One region of the Streptomyces sp. NPDC052064 genome, then DNA from elsewhere that is predicted to be linked to it. Evidence: riboswitches for the same ligand, from Rfam matches in the RefSeq annotation. Region 1 holds a riboswitch; the other holds the start of a gene.
The links. A riboswitch is a leader RNA that binds a small molecule or an ion and turns the genes downstream of it on or off. The one in region 1 is predicted to bind glycine.

Region 1 (7,208 bases):
TCGACAGCATGCCGAGCTTGTTCTTGTGAACGTAGCTCGGGACACCGGCGAAGTTGGAGAAGTACTTACCGGCCGGGAACTGCTTGATCTCGATGTTGATGCCGATCTTCTTCAGCGACGCCTGGACGGCCGTGGCCTGCGCCACCTCGGCGGGGCGGTCGGAGCGGGCGGTCATGATCGTGCTGAACCCGTTCGGCTTGCCGCACGCCTTCAGCTCCGCCTTGGCCTTGGCCACGTCACCCTTGTGACCCTCGGTCGCGTAGGTGTCGAACTTGGCGTAGCCGTTGACCGACGGCGGCAGCATCGTGGTCGCCACGTCACCCTTCGGCGAGCCGCCCATGGCGTCGAGCACCGACTGCTTGTCGAGGCCCCACTGCACAGCCTTGCGGCAGTGGATGTTGTCGAACGGTGCCACCTTCAGGTTCAGCGCGATGTACTGCGTCGCACCGGCGTACGAGCTGTCCGTCTGGTTGACGTACTTGCCCCGCAGCACCTTCGGCTGGGTCTGCGGCTGCACACCCGTGCCGGCCGCGTCAACCGTGATCTTGTCGGAGAGCAGGTTGTTGTCGACCGTGACCGGGTTGACCTTGAACTTGATCGTGACCTTGTCCGGCAGGGCCTTACGGACCGGGTCCGTCTTGGCGTCCCACTGCGGGTTGCGCACGAGGGTGGCGCCGCGGCCCTCCTCGTAGGACTGGAACTGGTACGGGCCGGAGGACACGATGTTCTGCACGTACTTCGCACCGTTGTCCTTCGCCTTCGGCACCGGCGCCGTCTGCGAGAACGTCGCCAGGTAGTCGAAGTCGGCGAACGGCTGCTTCAGCTTGAAGACGATCGTCCGGTCGTCCGGCGTCTCGATGGACTTGATGCCCTCGGCGGACTTGTCCTTGTACGGGCCCTTGTACTTGTCGGCGCCCTCGAGGTACGCCTTGAAATACGTCGGGCCGTTGGACAGCGCCTCAGGCGCGAAGTTGGAGCGCTCGACGGCGTACTTCACGTCCTTGGACGTCACCGGGGTGCCGTCCTGGAACTTCACACCCGCACGCAGCTTGTACGTCCAGGTCTTGGCGTCCGGGCTGGACTTGCCGAGGCCCTCGGCGAGGTCCGGCACGACCTCCAGGCCTTCCTTGCCCGCCGCCGGTTTGAACGTGGTGAGCGTTCTGCCGTAGAGGCGGGAGAAGTTCTGCACCCAGCCGTAGTACGTGTTGCCCGGGTCGAGGGAGTCCGGCACGTCCGAGTGCTCGTACGAGACCGTACCGCCCTTCTTGCTCGACGCGTTGACGATCGAGTTCAGCGCGGCGTCCTTCTTGCCGTTGCCTCCCCCGTCGTTGTCGTCACCTCCGCCGCCGCACGCGGCAGCACCCAGCGACAGCGCCAGGACCGACGCAACGCCGGCGGTCACCCTTCTCGTCTTCACCTGAGGAAGCCCCCTCATTCGATGGATCACTTGCTGCGAGGGTCGAGGGCGTCACGCAGCCCGTCACCCAGCAGGTTGAAGGCCAGGACAGTGATGAAGATCGCCAGTCCGGGCACGAACATGTACTGCGGATCAGCCGTGTAGAGGTCCACAGCGTTGCTGAGCATGCCGCCCCAGGAGGCCTGCGGCGGAGCGATACCGACACCGAGGAAGCTCAGCGCGGCCTCGAACAGGATGTTCGTCGGGATGATCAGCGTCGAGTAGACGAGGATCGGCGCGACGAGGTTCGGGAGCAGTTCCCGGAACAGGACGTACGGGCCGCGTGCCCCGAGGCTCGTGGCGGCCTCGATGAACTCCCGCTTGCGCAGGGTCATGGTCTGCGCCCGCACGATGCGGCCGATGTACGGCCAGCTGAAGAAGCCGATCACGAAGATCAGCACGCAGATGCGCAGGGACAGCCCGTCGAGACCGAAGAAACCGTCCTGCACCGAGGCCGAGATCGAGATGGCGAACAGCAGCAGCGGGAACGCGAGGAAGGTGTCCATCAGCCTGCTGATGACGCTGTCGATCCAGCCGCCGTAGTAGCCGGCGACGACCCCGAGCACGGTGCCGAGGCACACGGACAGCAGCGTGGCGCCGCCCGCGACCAGGAGGGAGACCCAGGAGCCGTCGATGATGCGGGCGAGCATGTCCCGGCCGTACTGGGGGTCCACGCCGAGCGGGTGGTCCCAACTCATGCCTCCCCAGCCGCCCTTGGGGGCGAGCAGGGCGGGGTCGATGAGGTCCTGGTTGAACTTGTTGGGATCGAGGTTGAAGATCCACTGGATCGGCTTGGAGAACACCGCCATCGTCACGAGCAGAATGACGACGACGCCTCCCGCCATCGCCACCTTGTCCCGCTTGAAGCGCATCCAGGCGATCTGGGTGAGAGAACGCCCTTCGATCTGGCTCTTCTTGACCCCGGAGAGCACGGCCTCGGGCTGTGCTCCGGCTTCCGCCCCGGTGGTCTCGATCGGTGCGGTCACGGTGCGATTGACCCCTCTCGGGCCGGCGATCGCCGAGCCCCTGGCTGCCGCTGTAGCGGTTTTGTTTGTCTCGTACACGAGACCGACCCGGCCCGTGTCTTGCGGGGAGTCTTCAACGCTTTGGCGATCTGTTGCCAGACTTGGCGGTGAAAGGATGCGTAAACGTGATGCTGTCTGCGGGGTTCCGTTATCCGGACAACGGGTAACGGGGGTCGGACGCACTGCAATAGGGGCACTTTAGGGCATACTCTCATTTTTCACCCTTATCTACGCGCGAAGAGCTGAGAGCCTGTCTCGTTTTGAGAGTGGGAATCGGGGGCCCGCGGGTCGGCCGCGGGGCGGGTCAGTACCTGCCCTGAGCCGGGGGGAAGCCGTAGCCCGAGGCCGGGGCCTGGACAGGGGCGGTGGCGTGGGCCTCGCGGTCGTAGAAGGGGCGGGCGCTCGCACGCAGCCACATGGCGACCGGGTCGTGTTCGTCGGACATGGCTACGGTCGAGACGGGCAGCCCGTCCGGTACGGCACCGAGGGACTGCTGCATCATCGCGCGCACGGAATCCACCGCCGGCGGCGAGGTGTCGTACACATCCAGTCCGATGGCGAGATACGGCGCCCCGAGCGCGGGCTGCACCCAGGCCCGGCGCAGTGAGCGGACGGCCGGGGTGCGGTGGGCGTTCTGCGCGAGCAGGGCGTAGAACTGCGGGATCTCGATGGCCGGTTCGGACAGCCGCAGCGGTCCGGCGGGCTGGCGGTCCAGGCCCGTGGCGACGCGGCGCAGGTCGAGCCACGGGATGCCGACGCCGCCGCCGGGGGCGTGCGGGTTGAGCCAGAGGCCGTAGTGGTCGGGGTAGAGGGCGCGGGCGACGTCGATTCCGTCGACCACCTCGTACGAGCGGTTCCAGCCGCTGGCCGAGAGCTCCTGGGCCGAGGTCACGCAGGGGGCGTAGCCGTAGCCGTCGACCTCCATGTTCCCGTACTGGGCGTCGGGGGAGCCCGCCTGGCCGTGCCAGAGAAGCATCCAGATCTGGCCGGTGTGCGGGGTGGCGAGCGCGCGCAGGAGTGCCTCGTAGGCGTCGTAACGCCCGGGCGTGACCTGGCGCAGCATGTGCTCGACCTGTCCGGCCGCGGCCGTGCCGCTCGCGCTCACCTTTACCGCCCCTTCGTACAACGCCTCGACCGTGACCTAGCTTAAGCCCGCCCATGAGCTCGGAGCTTGGTGTCGTCTCGCGGCCGCGGGTTGTTCGTGGTCGATCGCGCCCACGCGGCGGAGCCGCATGATGCTACAGCCCCGCACCCCTCGGCCGGTTGCCCTACCGCTGGTAGAAGGGCCGGACCCTGTCCTTCATCCAGGTGCCCACCGGGTCCTCCGCCACGTCCAGGAGGACCAGGTTGACCGGCCAGGGGGCCGGGGACTTGGTCACGGCTCGGGACAGGGCCTCCAGCGGGAGGGCTCGCAGGTCACCTTCCCACTGGGAGAGTTCGACGCCCACGAACATCACCGGGTCGGCGGTCTCGATCGCGGCGAGGCAGCGGCGGGCCGTGACGACGACGCCGATCGCCTCGAACTCGGCGGAGGCGGCGGCGAGGAAGTCCACCGGGTCGTCCTGCCAGTCGGGCTCGAAGAGGCGGACCCGGCCGCCGCTCGCGGGGCCGTCCAAGGGTGTCCGGCCGGCCCTGCAGAGCTCGGCCACGGCGGGCGGCGGGAGCGGTATGCCGACCACCCCGCCCGGATTGACGGCTATCCCGGCGTGCGGGGGCAGGCCGCGGGCGAACTCCACGGCGGGCGCGATGGTGTACGACATATGGGAGCCGACGACCTGGCGGAACTGCTCCTCGGAGCTGAACACCGGTACGTACGCCTGGCCCTCGATCTCTATCCCGGGCAGGTCGAGAGGGCCGCTCTGGGGGCCGCCGCCACTCGGCAGGGGGACCCAGACGAAACTCCGGCCGAGCACCTCGACGATCCGCCCGCCGGCCGACGGCCCGGCGCCGAGGGAGGCCGAGAGCACCTCCTCCAGTTCGTTGCCGGGCCATCCGCCGTGCGGGTGGGTCTGCGTGTGCGCCGGGAAGTCCGCGGAGAAGTCCGCCGGGAAGTCCATCTGCCTACCGCCTGCCTGGAACCACTGCTGTGACTCAAAAGGCTAGCGGCTCGCCGGCCGCCGGCGGTCAGCCCATGAACCCGATCCGGCGCAGGGTGTCCGCCGCGTCCCGGTCGACGAGGATCGCCGAGCCGCAGCCCGCGGGCAGTTCGCCCCGCTCCACGGAGCGCAACAGGCGGGTGGTCGCCGCGCGGTGGCGCAGGAACGCGTACCGCGAGACACCGCGGCCGCGGTCGCGCTGGCCGGCCAGGGCCTCCTCGGGGGTGACGTCGAGCATGAGCAGATGCAGGGTGCCGCCCCGGCGGCGGGCCTCGCGGGCCAGCCAGCGGCGGACCCAGGCCTGGGTGCCGCAGTCGTGCACCACGACGCCCTCCCCGGTGCGCAGGGCGCGCCGCAACCCGGTGTAGTGGGCGAGGCGGACGAGCGGGCGGTAGACCGCGTACGGCAGGAAGCGCGACATGCGGCCGTCCCAGCGGTCTCGGGTGTCCTGGGAGTCGATGCGCCGGCCGGGCACGGTGCGCCGCATCAGCGTGGACTTGCCGCTGCCGGGCAGGCCCGTGACCACGACGAGGTCGCGGGCGCCGAAGAGCAGCGCGTGCGGGCTGCGGCCTGCGCGCTCGCGCAGGTCGCGGACGACCGGCACCGGCAGCGGGCCACAGGCCGCGCGTGCCGGAACGGCCGGCTGCTCGGGCAGCGCGACGCCCGATGTCGTGGCGTACGCGGTGGTCCTGTTCACCGTGATCGTCCTCCCCTGGGGCCAGGTATGGAGTCCCATCCCCGCTGAGCGTAAAGAGAAGGTAATGCCCGATGTCTCTGGTTTTAGTCCTCTTCCTGCAACAGGCCTGCTACAGGGTGGTGCCCTGCCACCCCGCGACGATGCGTGCAATGATGTGCGCGCCAACTGCATACCGGCCGTTTGAATCCGCGCGGGAGAGTCCCCAGCACCGTCTGACGCTGGGGCGCCGAAGGAGCAAGTCCCTCCCTTGAATCTCTCAGGCCCCGTTACCGCGCGGGCGAGGCACATCTGAAAAGCGGGCCATCTCCTGTCGTCGAGGCGACGGGCGTGGCTCCACCCAAGGTGCAAGCCGTGTCCCCCGTGGTCATGGCGAACCTCTCAGGTTCCGATGACAGATGGGGAGGAACGACCTCGCCCGTCATGCCCCTGGGAGACGCGACCGATGAGCAGTACAGGAGAACTCCGCCACACCGCGCTCGATGCCCTGCATCGTTCGCTCGGCGCGACGATGACCGACTTCGCCGGCTGGGACATGCCCCTGCGCTACGGCTCCGAGCGCGACGAGCACACCGCCGTGCGCACGAAGGCCGGGCTCTTCGACCTCTCCCACATGGGCGAGATCACCGTCACCGGTCCGCAGGCCGCCGCCCTGCTCGACTTCGCGCTCGTCGGCAACATCGGCGGCGTCAAGCCGGGCCGCGCCCGCTACACCATGATCTGCCGGGCCGACGGCGGCATCCTCGACGACCTGATCGTCTACCGGCTGGGCGAGACCGAGGCCCCCGAGTACATGGTCGTCGCCAACGCCTCCAACGCCCAGGTGGTCCTGGACGCGCTGACCGAGCGAGCCGCCGGCTTCGACGCCGAGGTGCGCGACGACCGGGACGCCTACGCGCTGATCGCCGTACAGGGCCCGGAGTCCCCCGGGATCCTGAAGTCCCTCACCGACGCCGACCTCGACGGGCTGAAGTACTACGCCGGCCTGCCCGGCACCGTCGCCGGGGTCCCGGCCCTGATCGCCCGCACCGGTTACACCGGCGAGGACGGCTTCGAGCTGTTCGTGAAGCCGGAGCACGCGGTCGAGGTGTGGCAGGCCCTGACCAAGGCGGGCGAGGGCGCCGGACTGGTCCCGTGCGGGCTGTCCTGCCGCGACACGCTGCGCCTGGAGGCGGGCATGCCGCTGTACGGGCACGAGCTGAGCACCTCCCTGACGCCTTTCGACGCCGGTCTCGGCCGGGTGGTGAAGTTCGAGAAGGAGGGCGACTTCGTGGGGCGCGAGGCCCTGCGCGAGGCCGCCGCCCGGGCCGAGCAGAACCCGCCGCGCGTGCTCGTCGGGCTCGTCGCCGAGGGCCGCCGGGTCCCGCGCGCCGGGTACGCCGTCGTCGCCGGCGGCGAGGTGATCGGCGAGGTCACCTCCGGCGCCCCCTCCCCCACCCTCGGCAAGCCCATCGCCATGGCGTACGTCGACGCCGCGCACGCCGCGCCCGGGACGCCAGGCGTGGCCGTGGACATCCGGGGCAGTCACGAGCCGTACGAGGTCGTGGCGCTGCCGTTCTACAAGCGGCAGAAGTAGACACTGGCCGGGGGCCGCGGCAAGCGCCCCCGTCGCCCTTCGTCCCAGCTCACCAGCAGTCCCCCGTCAACAGCACTCCCGCGCGTACAGGAGAATCCAGGCCATGAGCAACCCCCAGCAGCTGCGTTACAGCAAGGAGCACGAGTGGCTGTCGGCCGCCGAGGACGGCGTCTCGACGGTCGGCATCACGGAGCACGCGGCCAACGCGCTCGGCGACGTGGTCTTCGTCCAGCTCCCCGAGGTCGGTGACTCGGTGTCCGCGGGCGAGACCTGCGGTGAGCTGGAGTCGACCAAGTCGGTGTCCGACCTCTACTCCCCCGTCTCCGGTGAGGTCACCGAGGTCAACGAGGACGTCGTGAAC
Region 2 (7,208 bases), on a different contig from region 1:
GACGGCGCGACACCCGGCCTCCTCCCCGAGGGCCTCGGCGCCCACCTCGTCGTCGACCGCGGCTCCTTCCGCCTCGATGTCACGCTCACCGCCGCCCCCGGCGACGTCGTCGCGCTGCTCGGCCCGAACGGCGCCGGCAAGACCACCGCCCTGCGTGCCCTCGCGGGCCTCGCCCCGCTCACCTCGGGTCATCTGATGCTGGACGGTACGCGGTTGGACCGTACGCCGCCCGAGTCCCGCCCGGTCGGCGTCGTCTTCCAGGACTACCTGCTCTTCCCGCATCTGACGGCCCTGGACAACGTCGCCTTCGGCCCGCGCTGCCGGGGCGCGAGCAAGGCCGAGGCCCGTGCCCAGGCCGCCGAGTGGCTGGACCGTATGGGCCTGGCCGACCAGGCCGGCGCCAAGCCCCGCCGTCTCTCCGGCGGCCAGGCCCAGCGCGTGGCCGTGGCCCGGGCCCTGGCCACCCGGCCCCGGCTGCTGCTCCTGGACGAACCCCTCGCCGCACTCGACGCCCGCACCCGTCTGGAGGTGCGCGCCCAGCTCCGGCGCCACCTAGCCGAGTTCGAGGCCGTGGCCGTACTCGTCACGCACGACCCGCTGGACGCCATGGTGCTGGCCGACCGTCTCGTCGTCGTCGAGCACGGCCACGTCGTCCAGGAGGGCACGCCCTCCCACATCGCCCGCCACCCCCGCACGGACTACATCGCCCGGCTCGTCGGCCTCAACCTCTACCGGGGACGGGCCGAGGGCCACACCGTCCGGCTCGACGCGGGCCCGGCCATCACGACCACGGAAGAGCTCTCCGGCCCGGCCTTCGTCGCCTTCCCGCCCGGCGCCGTGACGCTGTACCGCGAGCCCCCCACCGGCTCCAGCGCCCGCAACCTGTGGCGCTGCGAGGTCGCCGGACTGGAGACGCACGGCGACCAGATCCGCGCGGACCTCACGGGCGAACTGCCCCTGACCGCCGACCTCACCACGGTCGCCGCCGCCGAACTCGACCTGCATCCCGGCGCCCCGGTCTGGGCGGCGGTCAAGGCGACGCAAACACACGCATACCCGGCATAGGGAACAGATCGGGCTACCGTGCCCCCATGAGCCTGAGCATCCGCAACCAGTTCCCCGGCACCGTCACCGCCGTCACATCGGGCGAGGCCATGGCGACGGTCAGCGTCCGCCTCACCGGCGGCCAGGCCCTCACCGCGGCGATCACCCGCGAGGCGGCGGACGACCTCGGTCTCGCGCCGGGCACCGCCGTGCGCGCCCTGGTGAAGTCGACGGAGGTCTCGCTGGCCACCGTCCCCGTCGAGGGCCTGTCCATCCGCAACCGGCTCCCCGGCACGGTCACGGACATCACGACCGGCGACGCGATGGCGTCCGTCCGGGTCACCGTCGAGGGCGGCGAACTGACCGCCGCGATCACCAGGGACGCCGCGGACGACCTCGCCCTGTCGGCCGGAACCCCCGTTGTCGCCCTGATCAAGTCGACCGAGGTGTCCCTCGCCGCCGAATGACGGGAGGGGCCCCGCACCGCGGAGCCCCTCCCTTACGACCGGTCGGGCCGATCAGTCCTCGTACGCGTCCAGCGGCGGGCAGGAGCAGACCAGGTTACGGTCGCCGAAGGCCTGGTCGATGCGGCGCACCGGCGGCCAGTACTTGTCTGCGGGCGAGACCCCGGCCGGGAAGACGGCCTCCTCACGGCTGTAGGCGTGCTCCCACTCCCCGGCGAGCGTCCCGGCGGTGTGCGGGGCGCCCCGGAGCGGGTTGTCGTCCGCGGGCCACTCGCCGGAGCCGACCTTCTCGATCTCCGCACGGATGGCGATCATCGCCTCGCAGAACCGGTCCAGCTCGGCCAGGTCCTCCGACTCGGTCGGCTCGATCATCAGCGTCCCGGCCACCGGGAAGGACATCGTCGGCGCGTGGAAGCCGTAGTCGATCAGCCGCTTGGCGACGTCGTCGACGCTCACCCCGGTCGCCTTGGTCAGCGGCCGCAGGTCGATGATGCACTCGTGCGCCACGAGCCCGCCGGGGCCGGTGTAGAGCACCGGGTAGTGCGGCTCCAGCCGCCTGGCGATGTAGTTGGCGCTGAGCACCGCGACCTGCGTGGCCCGCTTCAGCCCCTCGCCGCCCATGAGCCGGACGTACGCCCAGGAGATCGGCAGGATGCCGGCGGAACCCCACGGGGCCGCGGAGATGGGACCGACCCCCGTCTCCGGGCCCGCCTCGGGCTGGAGCGGGTGGTTCGGCAGGTACGGCGCGAGGTGTTCACGCACCGCGACCGGACCGACGCCGGGACCGCCGCCGCCGTGCGGGATGCAGAAGGTCTTGTGCAGGTTCAGGTGCGAGACGTCACCGCCGAAGTGTCCCGGCTTGGCGAGTCCCACGAGGGCGTTGAGGTTGGCCCCGTCGACGTAGACCTGCCCGCCCGCCTCGTGCACCTGGGCGCAGATGTCGGCGACATGCTCCTCGAACACGCCGTGCGTGGACGGGTACGTGATCATCAGCACCGCCAGCTCGTCGCGGTACTGCTCGATCTTCGCCCGCAGGTCCTCGACGTCGATCTCGCCGTCCTCGGCGGTCTTCACGACGACGACCTTCATGCCCGCCATCACCGCGCTCGCCGCATTGGTGCCGTGCGCGGACGACGGGATCAGGCACACGGTGCGCTGCTCGTCCCCGTTGGCCCGGTGGTATCCGCGTACGGCGAGCAGACCGGCCAGCTCGCCCTGCGACCCGGCGTTCGGCTGGAGGGACACCTTGTCGTACCCGGTGACCTCGGCGAGACGGTCCTCCAGCTCGCGGATGAGCGTCCGGTAGCCCCCCGCCTGCTCGGCGGGCGCGAAGGGGTGCAGCTGCCCGAACTCGGGCCAGGTGACCGGCTCCATCTCCGTGGTCGCGTTGAGCTTCATGGTGCAGGAGCCCAGCGGGATCATGCCCCGGTCGAGCGCGTAGTCGCGGTCGGCCAGCCGGCGCAGGTAGCGCAGCATGGCGGTCTCGGAGCGGTGCTGGTGGAAGACGGGGTGCGTCAGGTACTCGTCGGTCCGCAGCAGCGCGTCCGGAAGCCCGTCCTCGGTGGCCGCGTCCAGCGCCTCGATGACGCCTTCGAGACCGAAGGCGGCCCACACGGCTCGCAGCTGGGCCCGCGTGGTGGTCTCGTCGCAGGCGATCGAGACGTGGTCGGCGTCGACGAGACGGAGATTGACCCCGTTCTCCTGCGCGGCGGCCACGACGTCGGCGGCCCGGCCCTCGACGCGCACGGTGAGCGTGTCGAAGTAGGAACCGTGCACGACCTCGACACCGCCGCTCGCGAGCCCGGCGGCGAGGACGGTGGCGTACCGGTGGGTGCGCCGCGCGATGCCCTTCAGGCCCTCCGGCCCGTGGTAGACGGCGTACATGCCGGCCATGACGGCGAGCAGCACCTGCGCGGTGCAGATGTTGCTGGTGGCCTTCTCGCGGCGGATGTGCTGCTCACGCGTCTGGAGCGCCAGCCGGTAGGCCCTGTTACCGTCCGCGTCGACGGACACGCCGACGAGCCGCCCGGGCAGGCTGCGCGCCATCTTCTCCTGGACCGCCATGTAACCGGCGTGCGGACCGCCGAAGCCCATCGGCACACCGAAGCGCTGCGTCGTCCCGACGGCGATGTCCGCGCCGAGCTCACCGGGCGACTTCAGCAGCGTCAGCGCGAGCAGATCGGCCGCGACGGTGACGAGCGCCCCGAGCTCGTGCGCCTGGTCGATGACCGGCTTGATGTCCCGTACGGCTCCGGAGGCGCCCGGGTACTGGATCAGCACGCCGTTGATCTCGCGCTCGGCGATCTCGGCGGGAATGCCCTCGCTGAGATCGGCGACGACGACCTCGACGCCGGTCGGCTCGGCCCGGGTCTGGATCACGGCGATGGTCTGCGGCAACGCGTCCGCGTCGACCAGGAACAGGCCCTTCTTGTTCTTGCCGAGGCGCCGCGACAGCGCAAGGGCCTCGGCGGCCGCGGTGCCCTCGTCGAGCAGGGAGGCACCGGAGGTCGGCAGTCCGGTGAGGTCGGCGACCATGGTCTGGAAGTTGAGCAGCGCCTCGAGCCGCCCCTGCGAGATCTCCGGCTGGTACGGCGTGTAGGCCGTGTACCAGGCCGGGTTCTCCATGACGTTGCGCATGATCACCGGCGGCGTGAACGTGCCGTGGTACCCGAGTCCGATCATGGAGCCGAGGACCTGGTTGCGGTCGGCGAGGGAGCGCAGTTCGGCGATCACCTCGGCCTCGCTGCGGGCGCCCGGCAGGTCCAGCGCCTCGGCGCTCTTGATCACGGCCGGGACCGCGGCGGCCGTGAGCTCGTCCAGCGAGCCGTAGCCGACCTGCGCCAGCATCTTGGCGCGGGCCTCGTGGTCGGGGCCGATGTGGCGCTGCTCGAAGGGAACTGCCTCTTCGAGCTCGGAGAGCGGAATGCGATGGGCGGTCATTTGCGGAGGCCTCCTGGTCTGACACGACCTTCGAGGGGCACCACGGGACGGGTACCCGAACGGCCTCCCCCTCTGTCATCTCAACCTGAGAGCTTCACCGGATCGCCCGAAGGCCTCCGGCTTTCACCGTCGGTGAGAGCGGAAGCCGTCGACACCCGCCCTGCTTTCCAGAGTGACCTCGTCCGTGCGGTACGTGAGCCTGAGAGATTCCGGGGAGGATTTGCTCCTTCGGCGCCTCCGATGGTGTCTGGAGGACTCTCCCGCACGGGGTCAGCAGCCGCTGTCAGCGTACCAGCGAGGTCAACGCACGAACCTTCGAGTGGCCGCCTCACCGATTGTGCCGTTTTGTTGTGCTTACGGATGAGTTGCGACCATGTGGAGGGCCCGTGCGAACCGATATCGATCCGCGCAACCTGATCGGCCGCAAGGCGTTCGACCGCAACGGAACCAGGATCGGCACGATCGACGAGATCTACCTCGACGACGCCACCGGCGAGCCGGAGTGGGCTGCCATACGGACCGGCCTGTTCAGCAGGGACGCTTTCGTCCCGCTCGAGCCCAGTGAACTGATCGACGGCGCCCTCCACGTGCCTTTCGACCGTGCCCTGATCAAGGACGCCCCCGACTTCGGCGTGGGCCGCCACCTCTCCCCGGAACAGGAACTCCAGCTCTACCACCACTACGGCCTCGACGTCGCCGCATCTCCCCCGCTCGCGGACCACGACTTCGGCAAGCTGGCAGGCACGGACGAGACGGCCTGAAGCCCCGGCAAGCCGTCCAGCCCTCTAAGGGACAGCGGACCGCAGTCCCACAGCTCCGGACCCACCCTCCGGCCCGCGGCTCTCCTCCGGTCTCGGTAACACCAGCGGCAGCGGATCCGCCGGCTCCAGATCCGGATCGTCGACCCGGAAGGTCCGCACCCGCCCGGGCTCCGAGCCGGGCGTCTCGAACCGCACGGTGACCCGCCCCAGACCGCTGCCCTGCACCCACCCGTGCCCGAACACGGCGTGCCGTACGTCGTGCCCGGCGGGCCACCGCCGCTCGGCGAGCGCCGGCTGCTCCTCGACCGGCGCCACGGCAGGCTCCTCGACCGGCCCCTGCGCCTCCGCCCGCTCCCCCGCCGCCTGCGCGAAGAGATCCTCCTGCGTGTAGTCGGCGAGCCCGCTGACGCCCACCCCGAGCAGCCGCACACCGCCCGTCGTGTCGACCGAGTCCAGCAACCTGGCCGCCGCCTCGCGGATCACCCCGGGATCGTCCGTCGGCCCGCGCAGCGTCTCGGACCGGGTGAGCGTCGAGAAGTCGTACCGCCGCACCTTCAGCACGATCGTCCGCCCGGACAGCCCGGCCCCGCGCAGCCGCCGCACGCACCGGTCGGCGAGTCGCTGCACCTCGAGCCCGACCCGCACCCGGTCGTGGATGTCCACGTCGTAGGTGTCCTCGACCGACACCGACTTCGTCTCCCGCTCCGCCACGACAGGCCGGTCGTCCCGCGCCAGCGCCATGGCGTAGAGCCCGTGTCCGTGCGCCTTCCCCAGCAGCCGGACCAACTCGTCCTCCCCCGCCTCGACGATCTCCTCGACCGTGGTGATCCCGGCCCGCCGCAGATGGTCGCCCGTCGCCGGCCCGACCCCCGGCAGAATCCGCACCGACATCGGCCCGAGCATCGCCCGCTCGGTCCCCGGCGCGATCACCACCAGCCCGTCCGGCTTGGCCTGCTCCGACGCGATCTTCGCGAGCATCTTGGAGGCGGCGAGCCCCACCGACCCCGTGAGCCCGGTGACGGCCCGTATGTCCGCGCGCAACTGCGCCCCGACCAGCCGCGCCGACTGCTCGTCCCAGGCCGCTCCCCCGGCCTCCAGGTCCACGAAGGCCTCGTCCAGACTCAGCGGCTCCACCAGGGGCGACAACGCCCGCAGCAGCTCCATCACCCGCTCGCTGATCGTCCGGTAGAGCTCGAAGCGCGGCACGAGATACGCGGCGTTGGGCGCGAGCCGCCGCGCCTGCCCCATCGGCATCGCCGAATGCACCCCGAAGACCCGGGCCTCGTACGACGCCGTGGCCACGACGCCCCGCGGCCCGAGCCCGCCCACGACGACGGCCTTCCCGCGCAGACTCGGCTTGGACACCTGCTCCACCGAGGCGAAGAAGGCGTCCATGTCGAGATGCAGGATCGTGGGCGCGGTTCTCACAACTCCGATGCTGCCCTACGCCACTGACAACGCCCCGGACAACCGCCCTGACGCCCTGGGAGAAACCGCTTGCATCCCGACGCGGAAACGTCGCGCCTGTAGCGGCCGCGGGGGCACCGCACTGCCGGACGGCTCAAACGGCCCGGTTCCGCCGCCGCGCCAGCTCGTCCGCCGGGTTGGGCCCGACCAGGGTCTCGCCGGTGTCGATCCGCTCCCCGTGCAGCTGGGACAACGCGCTCTCGACATCCCGCCACACCACGCCCACGGCAATCCCGAAGACACCCTGGCCCCCCTGGAGCAGGGCGTGGACCTCATCCGGCGAGGTGCACTCGTAGACCGTCGCTCCGTCGCTCATCAGCGTCATCCGCTCCAGGTCGCGGAAACCGCGTTCTCTCAGGTGCTGGACGGCCGTGCGGATGTTCTGGAGCGACACCCCGGTGTCGAGGAACCGCTTGACGATCTTCAGGACGACGACGTCCCGGAAGCTGTACAGCCGCTGCGTCCCCGACCCGTAGGCGGGCCGCACACTCGGCTCGACGAGGCCCGTGCGGGCCCAGTAGTCCAGCTGCCG

Region 2: it holds a riboswitch for glycine, as region 1 does, so the genes downstream of both, gcvP (aminomethyl-transferring glycine dehydrogenase) here and gcvT (glycine cleavage system aminomethyltransferase GcvT) in region 1, are expected to answer to the same signal.

The regions. Positions count from the first base shown of each region.
Region 1 covers NZ_JBVJJE010000008.1:297,654-304,861, forward strand. Annotated here, with positions in the region: gene ACZ6TU_RS23305 (ABC transporter substrate-binding protein) at 1-1,435, opposite strand, end outside; gene ACZ6TU_RS23310 (ABC transporter permease) at 1,444-2,442, opposite strand; gene ACZ6TU_RS23315 (enhanced serine sensitivity protein SseB C-terminal domain-containing protein) at 2,786-3,586, opposite strand; gene ACZ6TU_RS23320 (enhanced serine sensitivity protein SseB) at 3,750-4,538, opposite strand; gene ACZ6TU_RS23325 (AAA family ATPase) at 4,606-5,274, opposite strand; glycine riboswitch at 5,456-5,556, shown strand; glycine riboswitch at 5,557-5,679, shown strand; gene gcvT (glycine cleavage system aminomethyltransferase GcvT) at 5,717-6,847, shown strand; gene gcvH (glycine cleavage system protein GcvH) at 6,951-7,208, shown strand, end outside.
Region 2 covers NZ_JBVJJE010000010.1:333,612-340,819, forward strand. Annotated here, with positions in the region: gene ACZ6TU_RS27645 (ABC transporter ATP-binding protein) at 1-1,065, shown strand, start outside; gene ACZ6TU_RS27650 (TOBE domain-containing protein) at 1,092-1,511, shown strand; gene gcvP (aminomethyl-transferring glycine dehydrogenase) at 1,563-4,448, opposite strand; glycine riboswitch at 4,626-4,721, opposite strand; gene ACZ6TU_RS27660 (PRC-barrel domain-containing protein) at 4,835-5,209, shown strand; gene ACZ6TU_RS27665 (DNA polymerase IV) at 5,234-6,637, opposite strand; gene ACZ6TU_RS27670 (MerR family transcriptional regulator) at 6,771-7,208, opposite strand, start outside.